DNA from 2 places in the Flavonifractor sp. An9 genome. Region 1 is predicted to be linked to the other one. Evidence: riboswitches for the same ligand, from Rfam matches in the RefSeq annotation. Region 1 holds a riboswitch; the other holds the start of a gene.
The links. A riboswitch is a leader RNA that binds a small molecule or an ion and turns the genes downstream of it on or off. The one in region 1 is predicted to bind cobalamin.
Positions count from the first base shown of each region.

Region 1 (4,946 bases):
CCCCCCGGCCCGCGTCGGGCACGGCCAGCACCGCCGCCTGGCGGATAATGCGCTCAGCCTTTTTAGTGATGAGTTCGGGATCGCCGGGGCCAACCCCCACGCCGTACAACATTCCTCTCATTGGTTTTCCTCCTTGAGCATTCGCAGGATCTCCCGCCGGGCCGCCCCAATGGTGGCGGCGGACCGGTCGGCGTCCAGACCATCCACCTCCCGCAGCACCTCCATCAGGTGGGCGATGCGGGGCAAACGGAGATGATTGGCACGCAGGGCCGCCGGGTCGGCAAAGAGCTGCTCCGGCGTGCCCTCCAGCAGTACCTTGCCCCCTCCCAGCAGGTAGGCGTAGTCGCAGTACAGGGGCACGATGTCCATATCATGGGTGGCGATGAGTACCGTCATGCCCAGCTCGTCCCGCAGCCGGGCGAGCAGCTTCATGATGTCGCTGACCCCCTGGGGGTCCAGCCCGGCGGTAGGTTCATCCAGAATGAGCACCTCCGGCTCCATCACCAACACACCGGCGATGGCCACCCGCTTCTTCTGTCCGTAGGACAGGGCGTGGGTGGGTTTGTCCCGCAGATGGGACACTCCGGTGCGGTCCAGAGCCGCCTCCACCCGGCGGCGGACCTCCTCGGGCGGCAGGCCCAGATTCACCCCGCCGAAGGACACGTCCCGGTACACGTCGGCGGAGAAGAGCTGGTCGTCCGGGTCCTGGAACACGATACCCACCCGGCGGCGCAGCTCCAGCAGGCCCTTTTTATCGTAGCGCACCGGCTGGCCCCCCAGCACCACCTTGCCGCTCTTGGGGGTGAGCACCCCGTTGAGGCTGAGGAATAGGGTGGACTTGCCCGCCCCGTTGGCCCCCAGGATACCGGTGACCTTCCCTTTTTCTGCGGCAAAGGTGATATGGTCCAGGGCCACAGTGCCATCTTCATAGGTATAACACAGATCTTCTGCCTGGATGGCCTTCACGGCAGCAGCCTCCCTTCTACAAACCAAATGGCAATCTGCCCCGCCGCCGCAAATACGGTGAGGGGGAGCAGCCCCCACCCCGGACGATAGGCATCGTTCAGGGTGGTAAGGCTGCCGGTATAGCCCCGGGACTCCAGGGCGGTATAGATACGGTCGGCCTTCCGCCATGCCCGCAGGAACACCATGGATGCCAGCATCCCCAGGGAGGACACCGACCGGCGGAACCCCCGGTAGCCCAGCCGGGAATCCTGGGCGGTGCGGATGTGGTCAGCCGTCTCCGCCAGCACAAAGATGAAGCGGTAGATCAGCTCCATCAGCTCCACCAGCAGCTTGGGCACATGGAGCCGTCCCAGGGCCATGGTCAGGTCGGTAACGGGGGTATTGAGGGAGAGAAAATACATACACCCCACCGCCCCCAGGGCCTTACAGAAGATACGTCCGCCCAGCCACAGGCCATCCAGGGTAAAGCCCCACAAACTGCCTCCCACCGGGATGGCGGCCACCATCTCCGTCCCGGCGGGATAGGCTCCCCCCACGATGGTGAGGCAGCCGATGACCAGGAAGATCAAAGGCACCTTCAGAAAATGGAGGTACGCCCTGAGGGGCAGGCCCCCCAGGGCAGTAATCAGCACCCCCATCAGAAGCAGGGTAAACAGGCCCACCGCCACGCTGTCGCAGCACAGGCAGATCACCAGAGCGACTACCGTCAGCAGCAGCTTGGGCATGGGAGACACCCGCCGCAGGCGGGACTGATAGGCGTAGCGGTCGGTGCCCATGGTCAGTTCGTTCCTTTCTCTTTCCCGTCCGGCTTCTTGGTGATACGGCCCAGAATGAAGCCCACCACACCGGCGCCGATGGCGGCCTGGAGGGCGAAGAGCATGGACTCCACCTCGCCGCTGGCGGGCTCCAGAATGGGCTCAAACCAGGGCTCATAGTCGGGGTTAAGCTCCATAATGGCCTCCTCAGCCTGGCCGTCGGCTCCGCCGAACTCGGCATTGGGCAGCAGCCACAGGGGCACGGCGGCAATGACCACCACCAACAGGATTAAAATCAAATTTTTCTGCCAAACTTTCATATCCGTCCCCTCCTTACAGCACCTGCAGCTCATGCAGCTCGGTCTTGCTGTACTTCTCCAGCACGTTGAAGATCACCACGGTAAGCAGGCCCTCGGCAATGGCCAGAGGGATCTGGGTCACGGCAAAGATGGTGAGGAACTTCACCATGCCGCCGTTGATGACCCCCAGCTGCACCGAAGTGACCACATAAGTGAAGAGGTCACCCAGGGCTGCGGCGGCAAATACCGCCACAGCGGCAGGAGCCTTGGCCTTCCGCAGCAGCTTATAGACCAGCCAGGACACAATGGGCCCGGCAATGGCCATGGAGAATACGTTGGCGCCCAGGGTGGTGAGGCCGCCGTGGGCCAGCAGCAGGGCCTGGAAGAGGAGCACGATCAGTCCCAGCACCGTCATGACCAGGGGCCCGAACAGGATGGCGCCCAGGCCAACGCCGGTGGGGTGAGAGCAGGAGCCGGACACCGAGGGGATCTTCAGGGCGGACAACACGAAGGCGAAGGCGCCGCACATGGCCAGCAGGATCTTGGCCCGGGGGGCCTGGTCGATCTTCTTCTTGATGGAGAAGAAACCAGCCACCAGGAAGGGCACGCACACCGCGCCCCAGCCGATGGCCCAGTTCACCGGCAGCATACCCTCGGCGATGTGCATGGCGGAGGCGCTCATGGTCATCAGACCCAGCAGCCCCACCAGCACCGCCGCGGCGCGGACGGTTTTGTCGGCAGTCAGAGTTTTCATGGTTGTTTCATCCTTTCCTATCACTCGTAGGTGGGTGGTTTCCGGGCCGGGCAAGGTTTTCCGGCTTGAGCCTCTCTGCCGCCGCGCGTCTTCCCAGGTTTTCCCAGTGACATGGTGCCCGGCGGCTCTTCTCTTACGGCAGCGGGACTGCGCGGGAATTGCACCCGGCTTCCCTTTTCCCGGCCCTCTATGCAAACAGGCTTACGCCTGGAGTTGTTTGGCCTCTCCGGCGTGCTTGACGAAGAGGGCCTGGATACTGGGAAACTCTCCCAGGCCCTGGAGCACGCAGTTGACGGCGTAGCCCTCTTGTTCCAGCAGGGACTTCCAGGAGTCCTCCTCCTCCCCCGCCAGATCGTTTTTGGCATGGTCGCCCGCCACGATCATCAGGGGCCGCAGCTCCACTCGACTGGCTCCCAGTTCTTTAATACGGCGCACCGCCTCCCCAAAGCCGGGGTAGCCCTCCACCGTGCCGATGACCACATCCTTCCGGCCCATATCCCGGAACACATACTCCAGCAAGGCGTAGCAGGAGTTGGCAAAGTGCTCGGTGCCGTGGCCCATGTAGAGAATGGCCTTGCCCTCCTCCGCCTGGGGCAGGTCTTGGAGCAGGGCCCCCACCGCGTCCAGGTAGTCCCCCGTCTCGGTGAGCAGGGGACGCCCGAAGGTCAGTTTCTCAAACCGGCCCTCGAAGGGGACGGCCAGAGCCATCATCTTGTCGTACTCGTCGCCGTTCATGATGTGAGTGGGCTGGACCAGCACGTCGGTGTACCCCTCCGCCGCCAGCCTCTCCAGGGCGGCGGGCACGTCGTCGATGTGGGTGCCCTCCCGCTCCAGCTTTCTCAAAATCATACCGCTGGTGAAGGCCCGGCGCAGGGTGCGCTCCGGAAAGGCGGAAGCCAGAGCCTTCTCGATGGCGGCGATGGTCTTTTCCAGGGTGTCCCGGTGGCTGGTGCCGAAGGACACCGCCAGAAGGGCTTGTGTATTCATATCCTTCACTCCCGTGCGTTGTTGCTGGCCTGGTAGAGCAGGGCGTTGCAGATGGCAGCGGCTACGTTGCTGCCGCCCTTGCGGCCCCGGGCCACGATGTGGGGGGTGTCCATGGTGAGCAGCAGCTCCTTGCTCTCCACCACGTTGACAAAGCCCACCGGCACGCCGATCACCAGAGCGGGGGCCATCTTCCCCTCCTCGATGAGCTCACAGGCCCGCACCAGGGCGGTGGGGGCGTTGCCGATGGCCAGCACCAGGGGGCCCTCCAGCTGAGCGGCCCGCTCCATGGACACGGTGGCCCGGGTCTCCCCCCGCTCCTTGGCCTCAGCGGCCACGTCCGGGTCGGACATGAAGCACACCGCCTTGCCGCCGAACTTCTCCAGCACTCGCTTATTGATGCCGGAGAAGGCCATCTGGGTGTCGGTGACGATGGTGCAGCCCCCCTTGATGGCGGCAATGCCCGCCGCCACCGCATCCGGGGAGAACACCAGGTTGTCGGCATAGTCGAAGTCGGCGCTGGTGTGGATGGCCCGCTTGATGACGGGCAGCTGGTCGGCGGGAAATACCCGGTCCCCCAGCTCCTGGCCGATGATCTCCATGCTTCTGGCCTCAATGTCGGCGGGAGCCACCCGCTGCAGCTCGATTTTTTTCATGGGTCATTCCTCCCCGTTCAGGATGCGGTAGATCCGCTCCATATCCAGACTGGCCCGCAGGCCGTCCGCCAGCTTGTCATACTGCCGCTGGGCGTACTCCTGCCAGTCCACGCTGGCGGCCTGGCCCTCCAGGCCCTTGGCCTTCAGCAGGCAGTTCACCAGAGCGGAGGCCGCTCCAGCCTTGTCAAAAATACCGTGGACGTAGCAGCCCCACACGTTGCCCTTGCTGAGGCCGTCGGTGTGTTCCTCCCCGGTCTGGGTGGCAAACTGCACCAGCGGGGCGGCGGCACTCTCCGTCTTGCCCATATGAATCTCATAGCCCTCAAAGGCCACACCGGCCAGAGGAGCAAAGATGCCCTGGGCCTGGGCAAAGGTACCGGTCACCCGGGTGCGGGTCTTCTCCCCCTGGAACACAGTCTCAGAGGGCAGCAGGCCCAGCCCCGCCAGGGTGCCGCCGCCCTCCACCCCGTCGGGGTCGGAGACGGTGTTGCCCAGCATCTGATAGCCGCCGCAAATGCCAATGACCGCGCCG
Region 1 is NZ_NFHC01000003.1:140,448-145,393, forward strand. It holds gene cobI (precorrin-2 C(20)-methyltransferase) at 1-121, opposite strand, end outside; gene B5G40_RS03640 (ATP-binding cassette domain-containing protein) at 118-966, opposite strand; gene cbiQ (cobalt ECF transporter T component CbiQ) at 963-1,742, opposite strand; gene B5G40_RS03650 (energy-coupling factor ABC transporter substrate-binding protein) at 1,745-2,041, opposite strand; gene B5G40_RS03655 (energy-coupling factor ABC transporter permease) at 2,055-2,774, opposite strand; cobalamin riboswitch at 2,807-2,993, opposite strand; gene B5G40_RS03660 (sirohydrochlorin cobaltochelatase) at 2,976-3,761, opposite strand; gene B5G40_RS03665 (precorrin-8X methylmutase) at 3,767-4,414, opposite strand; gene B5G40_RS03670 (cobyric acid synthase) at 4,418-4,946, opposite strand, start outside.

Region 2 (4,946 bases), on a different contig from region 1:
AGCCGGGGAGAGGGGGGCGGCGAGAGCCTAAGCTGCGGGGCCATCACCCTGGACCTGGCGGGGCGCACCTGTACGGTGGAGGGGAGGCCGGTGGCCCTCACCCCCAGGGAGTACGAGCTGCTCCTCTGCCTCATGTGCCACCGGGGCCAGGTGCTCAGCCGGGACCAGCTGCTGGACAAGGTGTGGGGCATCGACTTTGAGGGGGGGCAGCGGGCGGTGGACGTGCGCGTCAAACGCCTGCGGGCCGCCCTGGGCAGCGGGGGCAAACAGATCAAGACGGTGTTCAAAGCGGGGTATCGACTGGAGGGCGGCTGATATGAAGGATAAACGGCTGTTTTTCAAGTGCTTTGCCAGGAGTCTGGGCATTTTCCTGCTGCTGTGGGGGGCGGCCATGGCGGCCCTGATCTGGGTCAACTATCAATGGTGCCGGGAGGATGTGGCGGTACAGAGCAACGAGCTGTCCATGCGCATCAGAAGCGGGGAGATCATCCTGACCGCCCAGCCGGACAACCTGGGCATCGTCCGGTTTCTTCCCTGGGAGGACGGCTATTGTTCCGCCATCCTCACCATGAGCGGGGGGTGGCTGCTCCGGGACTACGGGGGGCAGCTCTTTCTCCGGGCGTACACGGAGGACGGGGACCGGCTGGGCCAGACACAGATGCTGATGGGCTATACCGCGATGGTAGAGGATGCTGATCCAGAGGAGGAGCCGGTCCTGTACCTGGTCCTTGATCCGGTCCTGTCCCAGGAGCAGATGCTGGCGGCACTGGACACCCTGGAGGGCTACCGGGAACCGGTCTTGTACCAGGGGGATGCCGGCGCGGCTGGGACGGAGTTTACCGGCCTCCGGGCGGTGGGCTGGCGTGAGGGCCAGGTGCTGTATGTGCAGAAGCTGACTCTCTGCTTTGAAACGGGGGAAGTGGTGTTGGCCGATACGCAGGCCGACCTGTTCCCCGGCCAGGCGCCGCAGTCCTATTCCGGTACCTGGGTGGAGTTTTATTCCCCCCTGCTGGGCCGGGGGGATCCGGAGCCCCAGCTGGAGCGGTACCAGGCTCTGGCGGCAGAGGTGGACGAGCTGGAGGAGAGGATTCCCCAGACTGCCCAGGGAGGGCTGGCCTTTGGCGGCGGCCAGTATTCCAACGCCTATCTGGATGTCGGCGCCGTGAGACCTCTCGCGTCAAACTATTACCTGCCTGAGCTGTACGCCCTCACCGGGCTGAAACCGGTGCTCCTGCTCACCCTGGGAGCGGCGGCGGCCCTGGCCCTGTTCACAGCCTGGCTGGAGTACCGGGCCATCCGGCGGGAGCGGGCCTTCGTCCGGGGGGCGGCCCATGAACTCAAGACTCCTCTGGCGGTGCTGCGCACCCATGCCGAGGCCCTGCGGGAGGACATCGACCCCGCCAAGCGGGGCCAGTATCTGGACACCGTGGTGGCTGAGAGCGACCGGATGGCGGCCCTGGTGGGGAGCCTGATGGACCTGGCCCGGCTGGAGAGCGGCGGCAAGGTGGAACGGGAACCCCTGGATCTGGATGCTCTGGTGGAGAATGGTGCTGCACGGCTGTCCCTGCTGGCAGAGGAAAAGAACATTGAACTGCGTACTCAACTGGCCCCGGCATCCATGCTGGGGGACCGGCTGCGGTTGGAGGAAATGGTGGACAATCTGGCGGACAATGCCCTGCGCCACTGCACCCCCGGCGGCGCGGTGACCATTTCCCTGGCCCAAAAGGGACGGCGGATCACGCTGACCGTGGACAACGACGGCCCCGTCATCCCGCAAAAACATCTGGACCGCCTGTTTGAGCCCTTCTACCGGGGGGATGAGGGCCGCAGCCGGGCGGACGGAGGTACCGGTTTGGGCCTGGCCATTGTCCGGGCGGCGGTGGAGGCCCATGGAGGACGCTGCTGGGCGGTCAACCGGACGGGGGGCGTGACCTTTACGGTGGTGCTGCCCGGGTTGCAATCGAAAACATGATGTGGTATCATTTCCTCAACAAGGTAGAAACGATTGTGAGGGAGTACCATGGGATATAACCGTCCTGAGTCCAAGTGGCTGGCACGGGATGCCATGCGGGGGGCCTATCCCCACCCCATGCTGGTAACGCTGGTGTATGTGCTGCTGACCGGTGTACTGAGCAGTGTGGTGCTGAATTTTGTATCTGAGCCTTTTCAGGCTGCCTATTTTTATCTAACAGAGACCAACTATGAAGTGGAAGAGATCCTGACCGCCATTTTTACCCCCCAGCGTATTACAGTGATTCTGGTCATGGAGCTGCTGCTGGCGCTCTATAGCTGGGTGATGGATTACGGATATACCTCCTATAGCCTGCGATTGGCCCGGCGGGAAGGGCCCAGCTACCGCAATCTGCTGGATGGCTTTTATACGATAGGACGGGCACTGGCTGTGAATTTCCTGTCGGCCCTGTTTGTGTTCCTGTGGGGGCTCATCGGTATGGCGGTCTATGTGGGCTTTGTGTTCCTGGCCTATCTAATGCACAGCGTCACCCTGATCCTTGTTGGCGCTTTGATCATGCTGGTTTGGATGATTGCCATATCCTATCGTTACCGGCTGGCGGTCTACTTTCTGCTGGACCACCCGGAGATGGGCGCCCTGGAGGCCATTGGCCACAGCCGCAGCGCCATGCGGGGCAATATCATGGCACTGTTCGTACAGGACCTGTCCTTCCTGGGATGGCTGATTTTGTCTCCCTTCACCCTGGGTATTCTGAGCCTGTGGATCGGCCCCTATATGGGGGCGGCCAATGCCAATTTTTATAACTGGGTGGTGTATGGAGCCTTTCCTCAGCGTCCTCAGCCCGGCGGGTGGAACGGACCTTACGGCGGGATGTAACCAAAGTAGGCATTGTATTTTCGGACGAAGATGATATAATAGAAACAACAACTGAATCCAATCAGCGGTTGGTAGCTATCCGTCCTCAGAGGCGGAGCTTTCAATGGGAATGCGGTGCAAGTCCGCAGCAGCCCTCTCTACTGTAAGGATGACGAGCGCTCATAAGGTCACTGTCCGGGTACGGATGGGAAGACGGGCGTAAGGTTGAATCCAAGCCAGGAGACCAGCCAGCCGCGACGGTAACGCGCATATTCGGCGGGGAAATGGCGCGTGACAGCACAGGCGTTTGAGCTGATGAAAAAAGAGTTTCCCGTCCGGGAAACTCTTTTCTTTTGCTATGGTCTGGGCCATAGATGTCCCCGCCGGAATCCATTTGCAGCGGCAGGGAGGTAGTAAAGCTATGGAACGGACCGGAAAGAACAGATTGTCCCAGCGGGAATTGAATGGATATCGTCAGTGGCTGGCGGAACTGGAGGAGGAAATGGCCGATACGCCCGGATTATCTCAGCAGCTGGATGGAGATCTTACCCTCTATTTTTCCCCGGAATGTCCCATTGGCAGACAGGTGTATACCAGCTTTTCCGACGAAGAACTATTGGAGTCACTGGTGGAGACCATGGAGGGGCGCAATGGTTCGCCCCGTCCGGAGCGGTTGCTGTGCGTCTACCGCTGGTATCTGGAAAAGCGCTTTGGTTCCCTCCATCATGCCTGTTGGCGGGCACGGGGCCGGAGCCGCCAGCAGGCGGCAGAGCGCATGTGGCCGGCGGACTGGCCCGAGCGGGTGGACACCCTGCCCTTCCTGAAGCGGTGCGCGTCCCGGGGTATATGCTTGGATGAGGATGCCCGACAAACACTGGGGGAGTACTGCGCGGCGGTCCGACGGACAGGTCAGCCTCCCTGCCGGGAGGAGCTGCCCGGGGAGCTGGATGTATTGTTCAGACAAGTGGGCTGCACCTGGCAGACCGGACTGGAACTGCTGGGTATTCCTGCGCTGAGCAAGTCCGTGCGCCGACATATGCGGCGCTATTGGGCGCGGAATGTTAGCCATGCCTGAAGCCGGAGGGGAAGGACCTTCCTAATACCGCCGTCTCAGAAGGATCTATATCCTGCTGGCTTCTGCCGAGGGGTATTTGACCTCGGCGCACATAGCGGTCACCATTGTGAGGTGACCCGGCGGGCTTTTCTCTTGTATGGGACGGAGAAAGCTGGTATACTATATCCTGAGATTTTATGTCCGGGAGTACCGGACAGCAGGAGGTCCTTTCATGAAGCTCATGGTCATTGACGGCAATTCCATCATCAACCGGGCCTTTTACGGAATCCGGTTGCTTACCACCAAGGACGGCACCCCCACCAACGCCGTCTATGGCTTCGTGAACATCCTGCTCAAGCTGATAGACGAGGAACAGCCCGACGCCCTGTGCGTCACCTTTGACCGAAAGGCCCCCACCTTCCGCCACCTGGCCTATGAAGGCTATAAGGCCCAGCGGAAGGGGATGCCGGAGGAGTTGGCGGCTCAATTGCCTATCCTGAAGCAGGTACTGGAGGCCATGAACATCCCTCGCTATGAGATGGATGGCTGGGAGGCCGACGACCTCATCGGTACCATCTCGGTGAAGGATACCGCCGCCGGGTGGAATACCGTCATCGTCACCGGCGACAAGGACTCCCTCCAGCTGGTCACCGATACCACCCGGGTGAAGCTGGTGTCCACCCGTATGGGCCAGACCACCACCAAGGAGATGACCCCCGAGGCCTTCCGGGAGGCCTACGGCTTTGATCCCATCCACATGGTGGACCTGAAGGCACTGATGGGGGATACCAGCGATAACATCCCCGGTGTCAAGGGGATCGGTGAAAAGACCGCCATGGACCTGATCCAGCGCTACCACAGCGTGGAAGCCATTTATCAGGATCTGGACAGCGTAGAGGCCAAGCCTGCCGTGCTTAAGAAACTGACCGAAGGGGCAGACCAGGCTAAAATGTCCTACGACCTGGCCCTCATCCACTGCGATGCCCCCATCGACTTCACCCCCGAGGCCAACCTGCGGAAGGAACCCAATGCCGCCGTCCTGTACGAGCTTTTCCTCAAGCTGGA
Region 2 is NZ_NFHC01000013.1:32,953-37,898, forward strand. It holds gene B5G40_RS09660 (response regulator transcription factor) at 1-315, shown strand, start outside; gene B5G40_RS09665 (sensor histidine kinase) at 317-1,972, shown strand; gene B5G40_RS09670 (DUF975 family protein) at 2,021-2,848, shown strand; cobalamin riboswitch at 2,901-3,095, shown strand; gene B5G40_RS09675 (hypothetical protein) at 3,249-3,902, shown strand; gene polA (DNA polymerase I) at 4,114-4,946, shown strand, end outside.
Region 2: linked by a shared signal. The riboswitch ahead of B5G40_RS09675 (hypothetical protein) and the one ahead of B5G40_RS03655 (energy-coupling factor ABC transporter permease) in region 1 are both predicted to bind cobalamin.